DNA from 4 places in the Bradyrhizobium sp. SZCCHNS30572 genome. Region 4 is predicted to be linked to each of the others. Evidence: predicted binding sites of a transcription regulator. Region 4 holds the regulator's gene; each other region holds the start of a gene.
The links. The regulator PhoB, encoded in region 4, activates phosphate uptake and scavenging genes when phosphate is short. The targets are predictions, from matches to a motif close to TGTCATNNANCTGTCAT.
Positions count from the first base shown of each region.

Region 1: ugpB (sn-glycerol-3-phosphate ABC transporter substrate-binding protein UgpB) is a predicted target of PhoB. The motif match lies at 1,746-1,762, and genes of this name have one in related genera.
Region 2: QX048_RS29515 (YbhN family protein) is a predicted target of PhoB. The motif match lies at 1,873-1,889, and genes of this name have one in related genera.
Region 3: phnC (phosphonate ABC transporter ATP-binding protein) is a predicted target of PhoB. The motif match lies at 2,255-2,271, and genes of this name have one in related genera.

Region 1 covers NZ_JAUESY010000004.1:471,336-477,101, forward strand. Annotated here, with positions in the region: gene QX048_RS13325 (organic hydroperoxide resistance protein) at 1-289, shown strand, start outside; gene QX048_RS13330 (CaiB/BaiF CoA-transferase family protein) at 411-1,613, shown strand; gene ugpB (sn-glycerol-3-phosphate ABC transporter substrate-binding protein UgpB) at 1,816-3,135, shown strand; gene ugpA (sn-glycerol-3-phosphate ABC transporter permease UgpA) at 3,186-4,067, shown strand; gene ugpE (sn-glycerol-3-phosphate ABC transporter permease UgpE) at 4,067-4,915, shown strand; gene QX048_RS13350 (sn-glycerol-3-phosphate import ATP-binding protein UgpC) at 5,029-5,766, shown strand, end outside.
Region 2 covers NZ_JAUESY010000011.1:112,621-118,386, forward strand. Annotated here, with positions in the region: gene QX048_RS29510 (hypothetical protein) at 1-524, opposite strand, end outside; gene QX048_RS29515 (YbhN family protein) at 628-1,719, opposite strand; gene QX048_RS29520 (ferritin-like domain-containing protein) at 2,090-2,596, shown strand; gene QX048_RS29525 (hypothetical protein) at 2,671-3,105, opposite strand; gene QX048_RS29530 (hypothetical protein) at 3,154-3,744, shown strand; gene QX048_RS29535 (YdcF family protein) at 3,834-4,421, shown strand; gene QX048_RS29540 (hypothetical protein) at 4,474-4,809, opposite strand; gene QX048_RS29545 (hypothetical protein) at 4,994-5,257, shown strand; gene QX048_RS29550 (universal stress protein) at 5,751-5,766, opposite strand, start outside.
Region 3 covers NZ_JAUESY010000012.1:91,674-97,439, forward strand. Annotated here, with positions in the region: gene QX048_RS31185 (DUF1045 domain-containing protein) at 1-360, opposite strand, end outside; gene QX048_RS31190 (alpha-D-ribose 1-methylphosphonate 5-triphosphate diphosphatase) at 367-1,551, opposite strand; gene QX048_RS31195 (DapH/DapD/GlmU-related protein) at 1,548-2,210, opposite strand; gene phnC (phosphonate ABC transporter ATP-binding protein) at 2,385-3,194, shown strand; gene phnD (phosphonate ABC transporter substrate-binding protein) at 3,274-4,206, shown strand; gene phnE (phosphonate ABC transporter, permease protein PhnE) at 4,302-5,186, shown strand; gene phnE (phosphonate ABC transporter, permease protein PhnE) at 5,183-5,766, shown strand, end outside.
Region 4 covers NZ_JAUESY010000008.1:266,518-272,283, forward strand. Annotated here, with positions in the region: gene QX048_RS23730 (HupU protein) at 1-200, opposite strand, end outside; gene QX048_RS23735 (HoxN/HupN/NixA family nickel/cobalt transporter) at 216-1,337, opposite strand; gene QX048_RS23740 (trypsin-like serine protease) at 1,514-2,830, opposite strand; gene phoB (phosphate regulon transcriptional regulator PhoB) at 2,978-3,685, opposite strand; gene phoU (phosphate signaling complex protein PhoU) at 3,702-4,418, opposite strand; gene pstB (phosphate ABC transporter ATP-binding protein PstB) at 4,449-5,270, opposite strand; gene pstA (phosphate ABC transporter permease PstA) at 5,267-5,766, opposite strand, start outside.

The sequences.
Region 1 (5,766 bases), on a different contig from region 4:
CAATCCGGAGCAGTTGTTTGCGGCCGGCTACGCAGCCTGCTTCATCGGCGCGATGAAGTTCGTCGGCTCGCAGGGCGGCCCCAAGGTTCCCGCCGACACGTCGGTGACCTCGACGGTCGGCATCGGCCCGCGCTCCGAAGGCGGCTTCGGCATCACCGTCGAGCTCGCAGTGTCGCTGCCCGGACTCGCCAAGGCCGACGCCGAAGCGCTGGTCGCCAAGGCGCACGAGGTGTGCCCCTATTCCAACGCCACGCGCGGCAATGTCGACGTCAAGCTGAGCGTCGTCTGAGCTTCAATTCCGTCATGCGGCAGGACGGCCTCCGTTGTCCTGCCGCATGGCAGCCCCCGTTTGCGCCGCCGCCGCAGCAATGCTTAATGATCGCGAGCTGAAACCAACCTCGCGACATCCGATGACACCCCAATTTGCTCCCGGCGCCATGGCCGGCCTGCGCGTGATCGATCTGACGCGCGTGCTCGGCGGCCCCTATTGCACGCAGATCCTGGCCGATCACGGCGCCGACGTGATCAAGGTCGAGCCGCCGGCCGGCGACGAGGTGCGTGACTGGGGTCCGCCCTTCCACGATGAGGACGCCGCCTATTTCGTCGGGATCAACCGCAACAAGCGCTCGATCGGCCTCGATCTCGCCTCAGAGGGCGGCCGCGCCGTGCTGATGCGGATGCTCGAGACGGCCGACGTGCTGATCGAGAACTTCAAGCCTGGCACCTTGGAGAAATGGGGCATCGGCAGCGACACGCTGCGCGAGACATTCCCCAAGCTGGTGCACTGCCGCATCTGCGGCTTCGGCGCGGATGGCCCGCGCGGCGGCAATCCCGGCTACGACGCGATCATCCAGGCGATGACCGGCATGATCGCGGCGACCGGTTCGCCGCAGAGCGGACCGATGCGGATCGGCGTGCCGCTGGTCGACATCACCACCGGACTCTATGCCGCGATCGGCATCCTGATGGCGCTGTCGGAGCGGCAGCGCTCGGGCATCGGTCAGTTCCTCGAGGTCACGCTGTATGAGACCGGTCTCGCGATCATGCATCCGCATACCGCAAACTACTTCATGCATGGCAAGCCGCCGTCGCTGACCGGCAACGAGCACCCGAACCTCGTTCCGTATGCGATCTTCGCGACCAAGACCGACGATATCTTCATCGGCGTCGGCAATGACGGCACCTTCCGCAAGCTCGCCAAGGAGATCGGCCGCCCCGAACTCGGCACCGATCCGCGCTTCGCCCGCAACAAGGATCGCGTCGCCAATCGCGAGGCGCTGCGCGCCGAGCTTGCCGCCGTGTTCAGCCAGTTCGAGGCGGAGCCGCTGTGCGACCGGCTGCTCGCGGCCGGTCTGCCGGCAGGACCCGTGCAGAAGATCGACCAGGCGCTGACCAATCCGCACACGATCTACCGCGGCGATGTCATCGAGAAGGACTGGTACAAGGGCGTCGCGTCGCCGATCCGGCTCGAACGCACCAAGCCGAGCCTGCGCTCCACCCCGCCGAAGTTCAGTCAGCACGCGCAGGAGGTGCTGACCGAGTTCGGTTACACGCCGAGCGAGATCGAGGCGCTGCTGTCCCAGGGCACGGTGTGCGCCGAGCGCAAGCGCTGAGGCGCCATCAGCCTGTCGTCTCTCACCGCCAGCGCCGGCCGGGGCATCGCCCCGGCGCGGCACCGTCTCCCGCAAGTCGCTGCGTTCCGCCGCGATGAACGCGCTTTCCGCTGACGATCCAACCGGTTATACATTCACGAAACTGTCATCTCGCGCTGCTACGGCCGCGACGCCGATGACGTTTCACGGGAGGTATTCTTTAATGTCACTTCGCCAATTCTGGACGGCCGCGACTGCGGCAGTCACGCTGGTCCTGAGCGCCGCAGCCCCTGCGCATGCCGTGACCGAAATCCAGTGGTGGCATGCGATGACCGGCGCCAACAACGACGTCATCGTCAAGCTCGCCAACGATTTCAACGCCTCGCAATCCGACTACAAGGTCGTCCCGACCTACAAGGGCAACTACGCCGACACGATGAATGCCGGCATCGCCGCCTTCCGCGCCGGCAATGCGCCCCACATCATGCAGGTGTTCGAGGTCGGCACCGCCACCATGATGGCCGCCACCGGCGCCGTGAAGCCGGTCTACAAGCTGATGCAGGACGCCGGCGAGACGTTCGACCCGAAGAGCTATCTGCCTGCGATCACGGGCTACTACTCGACCTCCAAGGGTGAGATGCTGTCGTTCCCCTTCAACTCGTCCTCCACGGTGATGTGGGTCAATCTCGACGAGCTGAAGAAGGTCAACGCCGAGATCCCGAAGACCTGGCCCGAACTGTTCGAGACCGCCAAGAAGCTGAAGGCGGCCGGCCATGCGACCTGCGGCTTCTCGGGCTCGTGGGTCACCTGGGTCAATCTCGAGCAGCTCTCCGCCTGGCACAACGTGCCGCTGGCCAGCAAGGCGAACGGTCTCGACGGCTTCGACACCGTGCTGGAGTTCAACGGTCCGCTGCAGGTCAAGCATCTCGAAAACCTGGTCGAGCTGCAGAAGGACAAGACCTACGACTATGCCGGCCGCACCAACACCGGTGAGGGCCGCTTCACCTCGGGCGAATGCCCGATCTACCTGACCTCGTCGGCGTTCTTCGGCAACGTCAAGGCCCAGGCCAAGTTCGCCTTCACCGCCGCGCCGATGCCGTATTATCCGGACGCCAAGGGCGCGCCGCAGAACTCGATCATCGGCGGCGCCTCGCTCTGGGTGATGGGCGGCAAGAGCGCGGACGAATACAAGGGCGTGGCGAAGTTCCTGACCTTCCTCTCGGACACCGATCGTCAGGTCTACATCCACAAGGCCTCGGGCTATCTGCCGATCACCAAGGCGGCCTACGCCAAGGCCAAGGCCGAGGGCTTCTACAAGGATCAGCCCCATCTGGAGACGCCCCTGCTCGAACTGACCAACAAGGAACCGACGGAGAATTCCCGCGGCCTGCGTCTGGGCAACATGGTGCAGCTGCGTGACGTCTGGTCGGAGGAAATCGAGCAGGCCCTGGCCGGCAAGAAGACCGCCAAGCAGGCGCTGGACGCCGCCGTCGAGCGCGGCAACCAGATGCTGCGCCAGTTCGAAAAGACGGCCGTGAAGTGAGGCCATGAGCCGGCAGGCCGCCCCGCGGCCTGCCGGTTCGCCGACCGACCATGCAGAAGAACGCCATCTTTCAGTCAAAACTGCTGCCGTTCGTGCTGGTCGCTCCCCAGCTCGCGATCGTGCTGATCTTCTTCTATTGGCCCGCGATCCAGGCCGTCATCCAGTCGTTCCTGCTGCAGGACGCGTTCGGCCTGTCCACGAGCTTCGTCTGGTTCGAGAACTACGCCGACCTGCTCAGCCAGCCGGACTATTTCCAGGCCATTCTCCGCACCTTCGGCTTCTCCTTCGCGATCGCGCTCTCGTCGCTGTCGGTCGCACTGCTGCTCGCGGTCATGGCGGATAAGCCGTTGCGCGGCGTCACGCTGTACCGGACGCTGCTGATCTGGCCCTATGCCGTGGCGCCGCCGGTGGTGGGCGTGCTCTGGATCTTCATGCTCCACCCGTCGCTCGGCGTGATCTCGCGCTATCTGCGCGCTGTTGGCATCGACTGGAATCCGCTGCTCGACGGCGACCAGGCGGCGCTGCAGATCATCCTCGCGGCCGCCTGGAAGCAGATCTCCTACAACTTCCTGTTCTTCCTCGCCGGGCTGCAGAGCATCCCCCGGAGCGTGCTCGAGGCGGCCGCGATCGACGGCGCGCGGCCGATGCGGCGGTTCTGGACCGTGACCTTCCCGCTGCTGTCACCGACCATCTTCTTCCTGCTGGTCATCAACATCGTCTACGCCTTCTTCGAGACCTTCGGCATCATCGACACGATGACCCGCGGTGGTCCTGGCAAATCCACCGAGACGCTGGTCTACAAGGTCTATACCGATGGCCTGCTCGGCGGCAATCTCGGCTCGTCGGCCGCACAATCCGTCGTTCTGATGGTCATCGTCATCGTGCTGACGGCGATCCAGTTCCGCTTCGTCGAGCGCAAGGTGACCTACTGATGGTCGAGCAAGAAGGCATTCGACGCTACGTCGCGCACGCCATCCTGTGGATCGGAATCGCGATCGTCGCGTTCCCGGTCTATCTCGCATTCGTCGCCTCGACGCAGGACAATGCGGTGATCGCCAACGGGCAGATGTCGCTGCTGCCTGGCGGGCACTTCCTGTCGACCTACTATCAGACGATCTTCGTTGGCACGAGCGGCTCGACCCGCGAGCCGGTTGCGACCATGCTTTTGAACTCGCTGGTCATGGCGCTGCTGATCGCCGTCGGCAAGATCGCGATCTCGATCATCTCGGCCTATGCGGTCGTCTACTTCCGCTTCCCGTTCCGCATGGCGATCTTCTGGCTCATCTTCATCACCCTCATGCTGCCGGTCGAGGTGCGCATCTATCCGACCTACAAGATCGTCGCCGACCTCCACATGCTCGACAGTTATGCCGGGCTCGCGCTGCCGCTGATCGCGTCCGCCACCGCCACGCTGCTGTTCCGCCAGTTCTTCATGACGGTGCCGGACGAGCTGCTGGAGGCGTCCCGCATCGACGGCGCCGGGCCGTTCCGCTTCTTCTGGGACACCCTGCTGCCGCTGTCGCGCACCAACATGGCGGCGCTGTTCGTGATCCTGTTCATCCTCGGCTGGAACCAATATCTCTGGCCGCTGCTGATCACGACGCGCGACGACATGCAGACCATCCAGATCGGCATCCGCAAGATGATCACGACGACCGACGCGCTGACCGAGTGGCCGATCGTGATGGCGACGGCCGTGCTCGCGATGCTGCCGCCGGTGTTCGTCGTCGTCGTCATGCAGCGCCTGTTCGTCAAGGGGCTGGTGGAGACGGAAAAGTGACGAAGGGGCGAATAGCGAATGGCGAGTGGCGAATAGGGATGTTCGCGCAACGGCTCGCTTCGTCCCCTTCCCTATTCGCCACTCCCCATTCGCTATTCGCTAGGTAACCACCAATGGCCAACGTCACCCTCCGCAACGTCCGCAAGGTCTACCAGGGCGGCTTCGAAGCCATCAAAGGCGTCGATGTCGATGTCGGCGACGGTCAGTTCTGCGTGCTAGTCGGGCCGTCGGGCTGCGGCAAATCCACCCTGCTGCGGATGGTCGCGGGGCTCGAGACGATCACCTCGGGCGAGATCGACATCGGCGGCCGCATCGTCAATGCGATCGAGCCGGCGGATCGCGACATCGCGATGGTGTTCCAGAACTACGCGCTCTATCCGCACATGACCGTCTACAACAACATGGCCTACGGCCTGCGCAATCGCGGCATGGCGGAAAAGGAGATCAGGACGCGGGTCGAGGACGCCGCACGCATCCTCGAGCTCGGCACCATGCTCGAGCGGAAGCCGCGCCAGCTCTCCGGCGGCCAGCGCCAGCGCGTGGCGATGGGCCGCGCCATCGTGCGCCAGCCCAAGGTGTTCCTGTTCGACGAGCCGCTCTCGAACCTCGACGCCAAGCTGCGCATCGCGATGCGGGTCGAGATCCGCAAGCTGCAGCGCCGGCTCAACACCACCGCGATCTACGTCACCCACGACCAGCTCGAGGCGATGACGCTCGCCGACATCCTGGTGGTGATGAACGGCGGGAAGGTCGAGCAGATCGGCAATCCGCTCGAGATCTATCAGCGTCCAGCCACCACCTTCGTCGCGTCCTTCATCGGCGCGCCGCCGATGAACCTGATGCCGACCGAT
Region 2 (5,766 bases), on a different contig from region 4:
TCCGGGCTGGCGACATCGACGGATGCGACGGTCTGGCGGCCGTAGCGGACGCGCAGGTTGACCGGTTCGGCGCAGTCGAATGTCGAGGTCTGCGGCCCGTCGCCGTCGTCGAACGACCACGCGCAGGTGGCGCCGACCGGGACCGGGCCGGTCAGGCGCACCGTGACCGGATGGTCGATCGGCGTGAGATAGCTTTCCTTGACGTTGTCGCGCGTGCACGGCTCGTTGATGCGGCCGGCGAGGTCGATGCAGAGCCGGTTGACGACGTTCCGGGCCCAGCCGCGGCCGTCGCTCTGCACCGCCAACGCCTGCTCGGCGGCGAGGATGGAGCGGTCGCGCGTGCTCTCGGTATGCAGCAGGAAGTCGCGCTCCTCCCGGAAGAGACGGAAGCGGTTGCGCACCTCCCAGCTGATCTGCAGCGGCGTTGCGCCGAACTGCGCGGCCGCCTCGGTGGCGGCGAGAGGGGCGAGCAGGCCGGCCAGGACGCAGGCGGCGAGCAGCGGACGAAGGGGCATTCGGGTCATGCGCAAGGATTCACGTCAGCGATGGGGCGGAAATAAGAGGATCGCACGCGAGTTCAACCGGTCGAGTGTCGAACCGTCGCGTCATCCGCGAGACGATTGCTGCTCAGCGCTGGGAGTGGCGCTTGATGCGCTGGGGAACCGCGGCGGGCGCCGTGGCCGCGGCGCGCTTGGCGGCGACCTCGTCCTCGCAGGCTGAGTTCAGCCGGCGCCGCTCCTGCCACGGCTTCACGACGTTCAGCCAGAGTTCCCTGATGCCCATGATGGAGATCGCCGTCGCGAACGGGATCACGAAATACAGCACGCGGAAAACGAGCAGGGTGGCCAGCAACTGCTCGCGGCCGAACTGCGGCAGCGCCACGAGCATCGCGGCATCGAACACGCCGATGCTGCCGGGCGCGTGGCTGGCGAAGCCGAGCAGGGTGGCGAGGATGAACACCACCGACAGCGACAGGAAATCGATCGGCGGAGCGGCGGGGACGAGGAGGTACATCGCCAGCGCGCAGAAGCCGAGGTCGACCACTCCGATCAGGATCTGCACGAGCGTGAGCTGCGCCGAGGGCAGCACCACCTTCCAGCCGTTCTGGCCGAGCTGGCGCCGGTTCTTGCCGGCGGTAAGCCAGCCGAGATAGGCGAAGATCGCCCCGAGGATGCCGATCGCGATCAGCTGGTTCACCGCCGGGGGCAACTGGTCCATCGCGGTGGCGGCGGCCGGATGCAAGGTCATGCCGATGCCGAGTACGAACAGATTGCCGAGCCAGAAGGTCAGGCCTGACAGGAAGCAGATCTTGGCGACGTCGATCGCGGACAGGCCGTAGTCGGAGTAGATCCTGAACCGGATGGCGCCGCCGGTGAACACGGTGGCGCCGATGTTGTGGCCGATCGAATAGCTGGTGAAGGCGCTCATCGCCGCGATGCGATAGGGCACGTGTTTCTTGCCAATCGTTCGCAGTGCAAAATAGTCATAGAAGGTCAGCGTGCAGAACGCGCCGACCACACACAAGGCCGCGAGGGCGATGTGACCGGGCGGGATTTCGGTGAGCGCGGTCAGGATGACGCCGGCATCGACGCCCTTCAGCGTGCGCACGAGTGTCGTGATCGCGAAGGCGATGATCGCAAGGCTCGCTGCAATCCCCAGCCGCTTCCAGCCGATCCATTTCTTGAAGCCACGCCCAAGCGTGGTCAGCAGGCGCTGCATTCATCCTCCCGGCGGGGCGGTACTAGATCTTGGAAAAGAGGCGAAACCATTGATCGATAGGCGGGCAATTCGTGACAGCTTGTTCCTTATGCTAAAATGCGCGCCTTGTGCAGTCCTTGACACAGCTCAGCTCCGACCCATGCGGCGCAGGTCTGTCACACTCCGGTCACATAGCTGGCGGCCCGTCCGCCTCAATTCGGTCCAACTGGTCACCCGCGCGGTTCACGAGAACCCTCGCCCCTGCGATCGGTTCGGCAGGGCCGGTACGCCGGAACAACCGCCGTAGCCGCCGGTTAGCGCACAGCGAACATGGCGACGATCGGTCGGGGGAGGGACCTGCCATGTTCCGAACCGAGAGGACGTGAAACAAATGGGACTGTTCACCAAGGACATCAAGACGATGAACGATCTGTTCGTTCATCAGCTGCAGGACATCTATTACGCCGAGAACCAGCTCGTCAAAGCGCTGCCGAAGATGGCGGACAAGGCGACGGATCAGAAGCTCAAGCAGGGTTTTCTGACCCATCTCGACGAAACCAGGACGCATGTGAAGCGGCTCGAGCAGGTGTTCGAGATGCACGGCATTGCGCCCAAGGCGGTCGACTGTCCGGCGATCGACGGCATCATCGAGGAGGCCGAGGAGGTCGCCGGCGAGGTCGCAGACAAGACGGTGCTCGACGCCGCCCTGATCAATGCCGGCCAGGCGGCGGAGCACTATGAGATCACCCGCTATGGCAGCCTGATCGCCTGGGCCAAGCAACTCGGCCGCAGCGACTGTGCCGCCGTCCTGCAGAAGACGCTCGACGAGGAGAAGGCGACCGACATGAAGTTGACCAAGCTCGCCGAGACCAGTGTCAATCTGCGCGCCGCGAGCTGATCGCGTCACCTGCCGATGAGACAAAACGCCGCGCGGACATCCCGCGCGGCGTCGTCGCATCCGGATGCCACGCGTCAGCTCTTCCTCAGCGCGAAATTGGCGCCGCAGAACGCCATCAGGGCGCCGAGGCAGAGCGCGGCGAGGCCGGCCAGCACACCCGAGGCCGACGGCACCGGGCTCGGGCCGGAGATCGCCTGGCCGATGCCGGCCAGCATCAGCACGCCGACCACGACCAGGAAGTTGCGCATCCGCTGCGGGATCTCGCCCGATACCGCGCTGTGCATGATGTTGGCGATGAAATAGCCCGAGGAGAAGCCGACGGTGGCGATCAGCCACCAGGCGATCGCCGATCCCGCCGGCATGAAGGCGCCGCTCTCGGTCTGCCACAGGCCGCCGAGATCGAGCCCGTAGCGGGCGCCGAGCATGTGCACGGCCAGCGCCAGCAGCACGCCGGCGGCCATCGCCCCGGCCAGGATCAGGTGGCGCGGAAAATAGATCGTTTCGCTCATGCTCCGCTTGTAGGATAAGGCGCGCGCCACACGCAACAGGACCGATCCATTTCCGAGCGCACCACCACGGCCGGCGATGATGCGATCCGCTACGCCTACAAGGCGTCGCTGATCGGGGCCGCGCACCAGTTCGAGCTGACCGGGCAGGGGCTGTCGTGGCGGTTCGCCGGCCGGACCGGCCTGTGGCCGTACGCCGACATCGCCGCGATCCGGCTGTCCTACCGACCGGTGTCGATGCAGGCGAAGCGTTTTCGGGCCGACATCACCCATCGCGATGGCCGCCGCCTCAGCATCATCTCCGTCTCGTGGCAGACGGCGGCCCTGATGGCGCCGCAGAGCGAGGCCTACCGCGCCTTCATCGTCGGCCTGCATGCGCGGCTCGCCTTCAGCGGCAGCAACGCGCGGCTGACTGCGGGCCTCGGCCGCTTCACCTACGGCGCGGCGCTCGCCGCGATTGCGCTGCTAGCCGTGGCGATGGCCGGGCTTCTGGTGCGCGCGCTCGTCATCGCCGAATGGTCGGGCGCGTTGTTCCTGATCGGCTTCGCCGCGCTGTTCGCCTGGTATGTCGGCGGCTTCATCACCCGCAACAGGCCGCGCAGCTACACGTTCACGGAGATTCCGGCCGCGCTGCTGCCGTGATCACGCAACCTCATCGCCGGTCACCGAATGTGATCATGCAGATTTCGCGCACCATGCCAGAGTGAGCGAGTCGCCTTCGGAGTGGGACGATGCAGGATCGCGCGCTGCGCAGACCGGATGACGCCGAGATCGCCGCGGTCAACGCGCGGCATTTCGCCGATACGCCGCTGCGGCCGGCCGATCTCCTGTTCGTGTTCGGGACCCGCGTCGACGAGGAGCTGCGTGCCGAGACGGCGGTGAAGCTGTGGCAGCAGGGCTACTTCCGCCACGCCATCGTCAGCGGCGGGATCACGCCGGGCGCTGATCTTTCGGAGTGTACGCTGATCAAGGCCGCCATGGTGAGGCGCGGCATTCCGGCCGAGCGCATCCTCGAAGAGCACCACGCCACGAATACCGGCGAGAACGTCGCGCTCGCGCTGCCGGTGATCGACGCCGCGCTCGGCCTCGCCAATGTCGGCAGCGTGATCTGCCTCGGCAACAGCTGGACCGCGCGGCGCTACGCGATGACCCTGCAGCGATACTGGCCCGAGGTGGAGAAGATGCTGCTCACGGTCGACGGCTTCGGCATCCCGCGCCATCTCTGGCACACCCATCCCGAATTCCGCCGTCGCGTGCTCAGCGAATGGGACAAGATCGAACCTTATAAGGCGAAGGGCTTCATCGCGGAGTGGCCGTGACGGGGTCACTCGCGGAATGCTAACGCGCATTGCGAAGCAGAAGCCTCTCGTGTCAGGAGCGCACGCGGATGGAGGCATAAGCCTCATCGGTCCAGCCAAACTCGCGTACGCAAACTATGTCGCAACCTTCCAGCTTGGCGATCGCAGTCGCTTCGACCGTAAAGTCTTCGCCCGCAAGTAACGTTGGACCGCGAGGAGCCGGAATTTTCCTCAGCGTGTGAGAAATCGCGCGGCTGGTCACGACCCCATCAGGGAATTTCAGGACAACGGCATATCTGCGCACTTGAGGGTTCGCAGAGAATTGCTTGGCCAGCTTCGGGCCAATGGCCTTCTTTATGGACGGAGTATCAGCCGCAACGTCATAGATAATAGCGGGCTTTAGTGGCATCTTGTCTCGCGCCAGATAGCACCAATTTGCGTCCCATCCGTATCATGCCACTGGTCGAATGTCGCGTTTGAATCTTATGGGGGGTCTTCGGGCGGCGACGAGGATGTCCGCTCGCGGGCTTGATCGGGAGTCGTCGTTTTGGGGACGGTGCCTTCGACCCGTTGGGTAATTCGTCAGCCTAGGCATGTTGAAAAACGAAGCAGGCATATCAAGGCGTACGGTTCTTCTACTTTGGCACGCCCGACCACGCGATGATGCTCTCGATGAGAACGATACCGATAACAAGCTCATTGGGGTTTACAGAAGCGCTGCCGAGGCGGATGCCGCAAGAAAGCGCAAGCTTCAATTCGAGGGCTTTCGCGACTATCCCGATTGTTTCGTTGTCGACGAATATGTAGTCGATAGGGACGCTTGGAGCGAAGGGTTCGTCACCGGTGCCGCCGGCTGAGTGAGACCGTGGGGTGGGCAAAGACATCGTGTGGCGCAAGCCACGCGATGTTGTGCCCACCAAGCAACTTTCCGCGCAAGACGGTGGGCACGGCGCGTTCAGATAGCACGGACAAACAGGCTGTCTCGGACGCGCCTTTGCCCACCCTACGCACTGTGGTGTTTGTCGCGAACCAAGTTCAATGACTCAATTTTTTGATGCAGATCGGTTGGCCATTGGGGACAGGAGTGCAATCCCAATCCGGACCAAATCCGGTATTCGGCTTAGAATTCGGAAACCAGTAGAAGCTGGAAACGAGAAGGCAAAGCAGAGCGAGGATGAACAGAATACCCAATACGTCACCGCGCCTTGGATAAGGCAGAGGCCATCTCATGAGAGTGTCCTCAGTCCGCATTTCGGTCGGGCAATAGGATCGAGAAACACCCAATGCGATAGCAATAGCTGCGAAGAGGGAATTGTTCTACGCGCAGTATGCGTTGGAGGAGGCCGCCACTCACGGCCTCACCACC
Region 3 (5,766 bases), on a different contig from region 4:
CAGCGCCGGCGACGGCTCGCCGGGGATCATCGCGATGAAGCCGCTGATCGCGTCCACGATCGGACGGATGGCCGGGACGGCTCGCGGCGTGGCCGCGAACGCGGCACAGGCGCTGCGGAGCGCGGCTTCGTTCTCCGCATCGGACAGCTCGAACGGAGCCTTCAAGGTCGCGTGAAAGCCGTATTTGCGCGGGTCTGCGGTCAGCTCAGCCCAGTCTGGAACCGCGCGGACGATCTCGCTCGGAAAGCTGCGGTCATCGCCGCTCCACGCGTCGTATCCGAGCAGGCTCGCGCCGAATTCCGCCAGATCCGCCGTCGCTGGTGGAGCATAATAGATCGCATAGCGCAGAAGATTGGCCATGGTTCGCTACTCCGCCGCCATGGCACGCGCCGGCCGGGCGTTCAGCCGGTCGGTCTCGGTGAGATAGACCAGCCGGCCGGACGCGATCACGGCGACGACATGGGGGCGCAACGGCACGCGGTCGTCGACCAGAATGATATCGGCGCGGCGGCCCTCGGCGAGCGTGCCGCGGTCCGCCAGCCCGGCTGCGCGTGCAGGGCTGCCCGAGATCAGATCCCAGGCGCGCGCCAGCGGAAGAACGCCGTCGGCCGCAAGCCGGTACGCTGCCAGCAGCGGCGCTGGATAGTAGTAGTCGGAGGCCAGCACCGAGCAGAGGCCCTTGGCGATCATGTCGCTGGCCTTCGTCCACCCGGTATGGCTGCCGCCACGGACGACGTTGGGCGCGCCGAATACGATCGCGTCGTCCCCTTGAGCGGCCTCGCGCGCGGTCTCCTCATTGACCGGAAACTCTGCGATGGTCACTCCCTGGCTGCGAAACGCCTTGCGCATGGCCGGGCTGTTGTCGTCATGCGACAGCATGCGGACACCAGCCTTGCGTGCGATCTCGGCCAGCCGCGCGATCGAGGCCGGAACGGCGTCGGCGCGAGCGGCGATGCGCGCGACCAACCGGTCGAACTCCGCGCCGGGCAGGCCGGTGCGGTCGACCATGCGCTGGCGCTTGTGCGGCTTGTCCAGACTCGCCACCGTCGAATCCATGTGATCGTTGAAGGCGAACAGGTCAACGCGCCGGTCGGCGAGCCACCGGCCGATCTCCTCCTCATCGTCGAGATTGAAGGTCTCGTGACGCAGATGAAAGCGCGTGTCGGCTGCGAGCCGCGGGCGCAGCGCTTCGATCGATTCGAGCAGGCGCCGCGCATTGTCGGCGCTGCGCAGGCCCGGCTCCCATGACCAGGTCGTCGCGTGAAAGACCGTGGTGATGCCATTGCTGATGGCCTGGCGGTCGCTGTCGATCAGCGCAACGTCTGTCGGGAAATCGACCCCGGCGCGCGGCATCATCTGGCGCTCGAACGCATCACCATGAATGTCGACGATGCCGGGAAGCACGGTGAGCCCCTCCGCATCGAGTTCGAGACCCGACCGGCGTCCCGGTGTCCCGATGCCGGCGATCACGCCGCCGGATATGATCAAGGAGGTGTCGACGAAGTCGGTATCGACGAGGCAGCGGCCTCGCGAGATGGAGATATCGGTCATGGGGCGGCACTCTGCCGCACCGAGACGCGTGCGTCGAGGGCAGCCTCGTATTTGTCGAGAAACGCGGTGATCGCGAGCTTGCGGAAATCCGGCAGCGCCGCGCGCAGCGCCTCGTGATTCCAATCCCACCACGCCAGATCCAGCAGCCGCTGCTCGACCTCGCGCGGAAACCGGCGCTTGATCGGGCGCGCCGGATTGCCGGCGACGATGGTATAGGCCGCAACGTCCTTGGTGACGATGGCGCCGGCCGCCACGACCGCGCCGGTGCCGATGTTGCGGCCCGGCAGCACGATCGCGCCATGGCCGATCCAGACATCGTGTCCGATCTGGACATGATGCTCTCTCCGCCAGGCGAAGAACTCCGCATCGTCCGGCTCTCCTGGGAAATAGGCGCTGGCGCGATAGGTGAAATGGGCCTGCGTCGCCCGCTGCATCGGGTGGTTGCCCGGATTGATCCGGGTCATCGCCGCGATCGAGCAGAACTTCCCGATCCTCGTGTAGGTGATCTGGGAATCGTTGACCACATAGGAGTAGTCGCCCATCGTCACCTCCTGCAGGATGGTGCGGGCGCCTATCTCGCAATAGGCGCCGAGCGTCACGTCCTGGAGCTTGGCCGAAGGGTCAACGGTAGGTTCAATCGAAAGCGACTTGCCGGCCATCTCGCGTCCTGTCTCTACGCCTGTGAGGGTGTTGGATCTCCCTTATGACAGAGGCGTGACATCTGCATGACTGCGGCCAGCGTGTGGACGGATGTGGCGCCGCAGTGTCGCTGTCACATAACCGTAGAATCCAGACGTTAGCGATAGGCCAAAGCGAGGCGTCTGGAGAATTCAATGCTGGTGGTGGATGGCCTGACGTGCCGTTTTGGCATGAAAGCCGCAGTCGACAATGCATCCTTCTCTGTTGCACCGGGCAGCTTCGTCGGCGTGATCGGGCGTTCCGGCGCCGGCAAGTCGACCCTGCTGCGGTCCATCAATCGCCTGAGCCCGGTGAGCGGCGGCCGCATCCTCTTCAAGGATCTCGACGTGACGGCGCTGCGCGGCCGTGACCTGCGGCAGTGGCGCGCGCGCTCGGCGATGATCTTCCAGCAGTTCAATCTGGTCGGCCGATTGGACGTGCTGACGAACGTGCTGATGGGGCGACTGGCCGAAATCCCGTCGTGGCGCTCGCTGGCGCAGCTCTGGCCAGCGGAGGATGTCGCCATGGCGCTGTCGGCGCTCGAGCAGTTCGACATGGCCTCCCTCGCCGCGCAGCGCGCCGATCAGCTCTCGGGCGGGCAGCAGCAGCGCGTCGCGATCGCGCGCGCGATGGTGCAGAACCCCGAGATCATTCTCGCAGACGAGCCGATCGCCTCGCTCGATCCCCGTAACACCAAGATCGTGATGGACGCGTTGCTGCGCATCAACAAGCATTTCGGCATCACCGTCGTCTGCAATCTGCATTCGCTCGATCTGGCGCGCAGCTATTGCGATCGCCTGATCGGCATGGCGACCGGACGGATCGTGTTCGACGACGTGCCGTCGGCGCTGACGGCGCAGATCGCACGTGAACTCTACGATCTCGAGGCGGACGAGGTGATGGGTTCGATCCATCCGGCACCGGCGGCAACGGTGCCGGTACTCGGCGAAGCGGCCGTGGCCTGAGACGCGGATTTCTGCAAGCTCGAGCTTCCGCATGGCGCGGGGGCGAGACCTGTTACTTACTGCAACAAGAGGGCATGTTATGATCAATCGTCGCATCGTTCTGGCGGGCGTCGCTGCGCTGGCTTTCACGGCCTCGGCGTCAGCCGAGGACTGGAAGGCGAAGTATCCTGAGCTGACCTTCGCCGTGGTCCCGGCAGAGAACGCCTCGGGTGTCACCGAGCGCTGGACGCCTTTCGTGAACTATCTCTCGAAAGAGCTGGGCGTGAAGGTGACGCTGCGCATCGCCAACGATTATGCGGCCGTGATCGAAGGCCAGCGCGCCGGCAACATCCACATCGCGAGCTACGGTTCGGCCTCGTTCGCCCGCGCCCGGCTCACCGGGGTCAAGACCGATGCCTTCGCCAACGACATCAACTCCGACGGCAGCACCGGCTACTATTCGGTGTTCTTCGTCAAGGCGAGCAGCCCGTACCGGAAGGTCGAAGACCTCAAGGGCAAGAATCTCGGCCTCGTCGATCCGAACTCAACGTCGGGCAACAACGTGCCCCGCTTCGAGCTCAACAAGATGGGCGTGACCGACGCCGAGACGTATTTTGGCAAGGTTGTCTTCACCGGCAGCCACGAGAACGCGGTGCTGGCCCTGTCGCAGGGGACTGTCGACATCGCGGCCAACCAATGGACGAGCGACAACGACTCGACGCTGGCGCAGATGCTGACCAAGGGCATGCTGAAGAACGCTGACGGTTCGCCGATGAAGAAGGACGACTTCCGCATCATTCACAAGTCGGCGCCGATCATCAACGGCCCCTACGCCTACAACACCGACCTGCCGGCCGATCTGAAATCGGCGATCGCCAAGGCCTTCTTCGATGCGCCGATCAAGGACAAGGCCGCCTTCGACCGTCTCTCCGACGGCCAGAAGAAGGGCTTCCACCCTGCCACGACGAAGGACTGGGATGGCACGATCGACCTGATCAAATTCGTCGACAGCCTGCGCAAGAAGGCGTCCTGATCGACGATCCATCGATGGTGAGCCGGGTCTCGTGGGGCCCGGCTCGTCCGTTGAAGAATCCCTCGCACGTCCGAACCAAGAGCAGCACGAAGCCGATGGCTGTTGCCGTTTCGATCCTTCCGAGCCAGCAGCTTGCGGCTCTGAACGAGACCTATCGGCGGGCCGTTTCGCGCCGCCGTTTGCGTCTTGCCCTGTCCGCCATGGTATTCCTGGCGGTGCTCTTCGCCGCGGCCATCGGTGCCGAGGTCAATCCGCGGACGTTCTATACCTACTTCGGCAACTTCATCAGCTACTTCGATCGCATCTTCACGCTCGACGACGGGCAGCGGGTCTGGACCAATCTGCCCGAATGGTTCTGGGGCTTCAAGAAGTGGATCAAGCTTCTGGCAGAGACGCTGCTGATCAGCTACGTCGGCACGATGACCGGAATGCTCGTCGCATTCGGTCTCAACTTCCTCGCCGCCGAGAACACCTCGCCCGCGCCGTGGATCCGCTTCACGGTGCGCCGGCTCCTGGAATTCGCCCGCACCGTTCCGAGCGTCGTGTTCGCCCTGATCTTCGTCATTGCTTTCGGGCTTGGGCCGATCCCGGGCGTCCTCGCCATCGCCCTTCATTCGAGCGGTGCGCTCGGCAAGCTGTTCTCCGAGGTCGTCGAAAACGCCGACATGAAGCCGGTCGAGGGCGTGCGCGCCACCGGCGCGAGCTGGCTGTCCTGCATGCGCTTTGCCGTGCTGCCCCAGGTCATCGCCGGCTTCTCCAGCTACACGCTGCTGCGGTTCGAGATCAACGTGCGCGAGGCGTCCGTGATGGGCTTCGTCGGTGCCGGCGGCATCGGCCAGGAGCTCGTGGTCGCGATCCGCAAGTTCTACTATTCCGACGTCAGCGCCATTCTTGTCATGATCGTGGTCACCGTGTTCCTGATCGACATCGGTACCGGCTGGCTGCGCGGCCGCCTGTTCGGCTCGGAGGCCCGCACATGAGTATCTCCGGCTCACCCGACCCGAAGCAGCTCGCCGAGCGCTATCCGCAGATCTTCAATCGGCCGTTGTCCGCACGCCTTGCAACGCCGCTCGTGCTGGCGTTGGCCGTGGCGATCTTCGTCTTCGGTCTGGTCGATCTCGACTTCTCGCCGTCGCGGATGCTGTCCGGCCTCGGCCAGCTCGGCTGGATCGCGCGGATGATGCTGCCGCCGGATCCCGGCTCATCGCTTCCGATTTATCTCAAGGCGCTCGGCGAGACGCTCTCGATCGCGGTGCTCGGCACCACCTTGGCGGCCGTGTTCGCTCTTCCGGTCAGCCTGCTTGCAGCCAGGAATATCATCCCGTCGGCGATCTTCCGTTTTCCGGTGCGTCGCCTGTTCGACACCATTCGTGGCGTCGACACACTGATCTGGGCGCTGGTCTGGATCAATGTCGTCGGCCTCGGGCCGTTCGCCGGAGTGCTGGCGATTGCGGTCTCGGATTTCGGAGCGCTCGGCAAGCTGTTCTCGGAGGCGATGGAGAGCGCCGACCGGCGGCAGGTCGAGGGCGTTCGCGCTGCCGGCGGCAGCCCGCTGCATGA
Region 4 (5,766 bases):
TCGCGGATCGCCTCCAACAGCTCCAGGACCTCGTCCCCTGTCTGCTCGCTGACGGAGGGATGCCACACCAGATCGATGCCGGATTGGCGCAATTCGTCGAACCAGCCGGACGCGCCGCTTTCCAGGATCGACATGGTGCAGCCGCCGCAGCTCGCACCCTGCAGCCATAGCATCCTGATCGTTCCCTCAGAGCCGACCATCATAAGGCCCCGCTCCTAGCCCGTCTTAAGCGTTCCGCTTCGTATCACCGGCGGGTTTAGCGCCCCCGCATGAACACTGGCAAGCGCTTCCCCGGGCATAGCCTCGGAACCGCGCTGGCTGCGACCGAGCAGCATGGCGATCGCCCAGATCAGTCCGAACAGGCCAATCGCGACGATCCCGAGATTGGCGACATCGTCGCCCAGCGCGGTGGCGACCCTCGTCCATCCCCCGGTCAGGCCAAGCCGCGGCGCCAACAGCGTGATCGCCTCGAAGCCGCCGATCACCAGCGCGATCGCGACAGAGGCGCCGGTGATCACGAGGTTATAGCGCAGCTTGCGTGCGGGATCGGTCAGCGCCCAGCGATAGGCGCCGACCATCAGCATGCTGTCGGCGGTGTCGACGGTGGCCATCGCCGCCGCGAACAGCGCCGGAAACACCAGCACGTGCGCAAGACTCGCGCCGCGCGCGGCCTCGGTCGCCGACAGGCTGAGAAGCCCGATCTCGCTCGCAGTGTCGAAGCCGAGACCGAACAGGAAACCGAGCGGATACATGTGCCAGGCGCGTCCCACCAGGCGGAGCACGGGGCGCAGCAGGCGGATGAGGATGCCCCGTCCGGGGCTTCCGGCGGTTTCCATCTCGGACTGCGGCTGTGCGGCGCGGCGCCAGAGGTTCACGAACAGAATGAGGTTCGCCAACGCGATCAGCAGCAGGAAGCCGGCCGACACCGACGTGCCGATGACGCCGCCGATCGCCCTGATCGCGCTCTCTTCATCCAGGAGGTCGGCGCCGGCGATGAGGCTCACGACGATGGTGGCGATGACGACGACGCTGGAATGGCCGAGCGCAAAATACAGGCCGGCGGCGCGCGGGGCGCTACCGTCCTGCACCAGCTTCCGCACGACGTTGTCGATCGCCGCGATGTGATCCGCATCGACCGCATGGCGCAGTCCGAGCAGCCAGGCCAGCATCGCGGTGCCGACGATGGCGGGCCGGTCGGCGTAGAGCGCGAACGCCCAGGCCCAGGCGAGCGCGTTGGCGGCGACCAGCCCGCCGACGAGCGCAACGTTGCGGCCGGGCTGCGATCGCCACCACAGCAGCCGAGGGGCACGAGGATGATCAATTTGAACAATCGTCATACTCGGACTATAGCAAGAGCCAGGCCAGTTCGGTAAAGCCCCCCGCTGCAGGCAAAAGCTGCAGGAAAACGTGGGCGGCCCTTCCCGGATTGCCCTCTCGCTTGGCAACCCGCTATCCAGTCACGCACAGATCATGACCAGCGGCGGGACATCTTCTTCTCTCGCCCCTCCTTCGCTCACCGCGCCGAGGCACTCTGTGCCGCGATCTCGCGCCGCACGACCGTCTCGAACTGGCTCGCGGGGGCGGCGAACATCAGCCGGGTCTCCTCGTGGAACGCCGAGAAGATGCCGACCACGGCAGGCTGCCCACCGACCTCGGCGAGGATCGGCGAGCCCGAATAGCCGAAATTGGCCAGGCAATGCACTGTCAGCAGCGTCCCGTCCCTGGTCATGCCGGCGCTGCAATTGCGCTGGCCGGTCGGCGAATAGCGCCGCTCCTGACCATAGCCGATCTCGGAGATGGTGCCGGCCGATGTCGCAGCCTGCAATTCCTCGCGCGTCAGCGCCTTGACCGCGACCGGCTTCGACGGCAGCGCGTCCTTCAGCACGATCAACGCCCAATCGGCGGGCGAGCGGTCGAGCGACCACCTGTCGTGCTGGATCGGGACAAAGTCCGGCGCCACGATCAGCTTGTCGGCGACCGACGATGCCGCCGGCGTGCCCCGGTTCATGCCGGCCAGGAAGCGGACGTTGCCGGGGCTGACCTGCGCCACGCCGTTGAACACGCAATGCGCCGCGGTGAGCACGACGCGCGGCGCGACCAGCGTGCCGGTGCACCAGCCGCCGCTCGAGTATTGCGCGACGGTGACGACGCCGATCGACGACGCCGGCCAGGAGGTGGGATCGACGACCTCGCCGATGTGGCGATCGAGCCCGAGCAGTTGCTCCGGACGCGGAGTGGCAATGCCCGCATCCGCCGATTCCGGTTTCGGCTGCCAGGACGCAATGGCGCTCTGGGCCTGGACGCGCTGCGGCTCGGTCAACTTGACCCGCTGCACGTCGCGGCCGGCCGATCGCACGCCGTTGCGGCCGGCCATCACCAGCCAGGCATAACCCTGCACGACGTCCTGCTTCGCGCCACGGCCGTCGAGCAGCATCAGGCCGAGCATGTATTGCGACTGCGCAAAGCCCTGCGCCGCCGCGCGGCTGAACCAGCGACTGGCTTCGCCGTAGTTCGAGGCAACACCCTCGCCATTGACGTAGGCGATGCCGAGATAATGTTGCGCGACGGCGAGCCCCTGATCGGCGGCCTTGCGGTACCAGGCCAGCGCCTCGCTCGGATTACGCGGCACGCCCCAGCCGAACGCCTGCATGAAGCCGACGTCGAACTGCGCCCGCGCATCGCCCTTGGCGGCCAGCGGCAGCAGCCGTCGCATCGCCGCCGCATGCTGCCCGTTGCCTGCCGCCGCGACCGCGTCTTCGAGCTCGGCGGCCGGGGCGCCCGCCGCGCCGCCGAGCAGCACGGCAAGAGATATGATGATGGTCTTGATCAAGGGCGTCCGCTGGGACCGAAACATCGTGACGGGCCACGAAGCAGACACGATCAAGACGGCGGCGGCGTGGCGGAAAGCGGACCGCGATCTCCTCAATCGGGCCGCCTCGCGCCTCACACCTGCTTCGTGCTCACGCCGGATCGCCCCTTACACCTGCTCGCTCTTGGCGAAGCGGTCATCGAGCGCATAACCGGCGCCGCGCACCGTGCGGATCGGGTCCTGCTCGCGGCCGGGATTGAGCAGCTTGCGCAGGCGGCCGATATGGACGTCGACGGTGCGCTCGTCGATGTAGATGTCGCGGCCCCAGACGCTGTCGAGCAGCTGTTCGCGGCTGAACACGCGGCCGGGGTGCTCGAGGAAGAATTCGAGCAGGCGGTATTCGGTCGGGCCGAGATCGATCGGCCGCCCCGAGCGCGCCACGCGGCGCTTCTCGCGGTCGAGCTCGATGTCGCCATAGGACAGCACGGTCGCCAGCCGCTCCGGGCTCGCCCGCCGCAGTAGGCCTTTCACGCGCGCCAGGAGCTCCGGCACCGAGAACGGCTTGACGATGTAGTCGTCGGCGCCAGTGGCGAGTCCGCGCACGCGCTCGCTCTCCTCGCCGCGCGCCGTCAGCATGATGATCGGCAGTTGCCGGGTCTCGGAGCGGGCGCGCAGGCGGCGGCACAGTTCGATGCCGGAGAGGCCCGGCAGCATCCAGTCGAGCACGACGAGATCCGGAACGCGCTCCTTGAGCCGCGTGTCGGCCTCGTCGCCGCGCGCCACGGTCTCGACCTCGTAGCCTTCGGCCTCGAGGTTGTAGCGCAGCAGCGTCGTCAGCGCCTCCTCGTCCTCCACCACCAGAATTCGGGCGCCCATGTCTGAACCGTCTCTCTTAGTTACCGGGAATCGTCGATGCGAAGCTCGTCATGTCGCCCTTCGGGCGCTTGTCCATGATCTGCTGGCCTTCGATCATATAGAACACCGTCTCGGCGATGTTGGTCGCGTGATCGCCGATCCGCTCGATGTTCTTGGCGCAGAACATCAGGTGGATGCAGAACGAGATGTTGCGCGGATCCTCCATCATGTAGGTCAGGAGCTCGCGGAACAGCGACGTGCAGATCGCGTCGACCTCCTCGTCGCCCTTCCACACCGTCATCGCCGCCGGCAGGTCATGCGCGGCATAGGCGTCCAGCACCGTCTTGACCTGCGACTGCACCAGATCGGTCATGTGCTCGAGGCCGCGGATCAGCTTCAGCGGATGGAAGTCGCTTTCCAGCGCCGCGACGCGCTTGCCGATGTTCTTGGCGAGGTCGCCGATGCGCTCCAGATCGGTCGCCACGCGCATCGCGCCGACGATCTCGCGCAGGTCGACCGCCATCGGCTGGCGACGGGCGATCGTGAGCACGGCGCGCTCCTCGATGATGCGCTGCAGCTTGTCGACCTCGGCGTCGGTGGCGACCACCTTCTGGCCGAGCGCGATGTCGCGCCGCACCAGCGCATCGACGGAATCGACGATCAGCCGCTCCGCGAGGCCGCCCATCTCCGATACCAGACGGGTGAGGTCCTGCAGATCGCTGTCGAACGCCTTGGCGGTATGTTCACTGGCCATGATGATCTCCTGAAGACAATGTCGTCGGCGTCAGCCGAACCGGCCGGTGATGTAATCCTGGGTCCGCCGATCACTCGGCGAGGTGAAGATCTTGCTGGTGTCGTCGAACTCGATCAGCTCGCCGAGATACATGAAGGCGGTCTTGTCGGAGACGCGCGCCGCCTGCTGCATGTTATGCGTCACGATGGCGATCGTATAGTTTTCGGCGAGCTCCTGGATCAGCTCCTCGACCTTGGCGGTCGAGATCGGATCGAGCGCCGAGCACGGCTCGTCGAACAAGATCACCTCCGGCCGGACCGCCACGGTGCGCGCGATGCACAGTCGCTGCTGCTGGCCGCCGGACAGCGACAGGCCCGAGGCGTTGAGCTTGTCCTTGACCTCGTTCCACAGCGCGCCGCCGCGCAGCGCCTTCTCGACCCGGTCGTCCATCTCCGACTTGGAGATCTTCTCATAGAGGCGGATGCCGAAGGCGATGTTCTCGTAGATCGTCATCGGGAACGGCGTCGGCTTCTGGAACACCATGCCGACCCGGGCGCGCAGCAGATTCAGATCGAGCTTGGGATCGAGGATGTTGGTGTTGTCGAGCATCAGCTGCCCGGTCGCGCGCTGGCCCGGATAGAGATCGTACATCCGGTTGAAGATGCGCAGCAGCGTGGACTTGCCGCAGCCGGACGGGCCGATGAACGCGGTGACGCGGTTGGTGCCCAGCGACAGGTTGATGTTCTTCAGCGCGTGATGGTCGCCGTAGTAGAAGTTGAGGTTGCGCGCAGTCACCTTGGCCGGCGCATCCGGAAGCGCCTTGCCGTGAAGAGCGTGATTGGGCTGACTGACGGAGACGGACAGTTCGGTCATTTGGTGTTCCTCTCGGCGCCGAGAATGCGTGCACCGATGTTCAGGGCGAGCACGGCCAGAGTGATGAGAAGGGCTCCGCTCCAGGCCAGTTGTTTCCAGTAGGCATAAGGGCTCTGGACGAAATTGTTGATGGTGACGGGCAGGTTCGCCATCGTCTTGGAAAGGTTGAGGCTCCAGAACTGGTTCGACAGCGCGGTGAACAGCAGAGGCGCGGTCTCGCCGGCGACGCGGGCGGTCGCCAGCAGCACGCCGGTGATGAGGCCCGAGCGCGCCGCCCGATAGGCGATGCGGCGGATCACCAGCGAGCGCGGCAGGCCGAGCGCAGACGCCGCCTCGCGCAGCGGGTTGGGCACGAGCAGCAGCATGTCCTCGGTGGTGCGCAGCACCACCGGGATCACGATGACCGCCAATGCAAGGGAACCCGCGAGTGCCGAGAAGCCGCCCATCGGCACCACGACCGCACCATAGATGAACAGGCCGATGATGATCGAGGGCG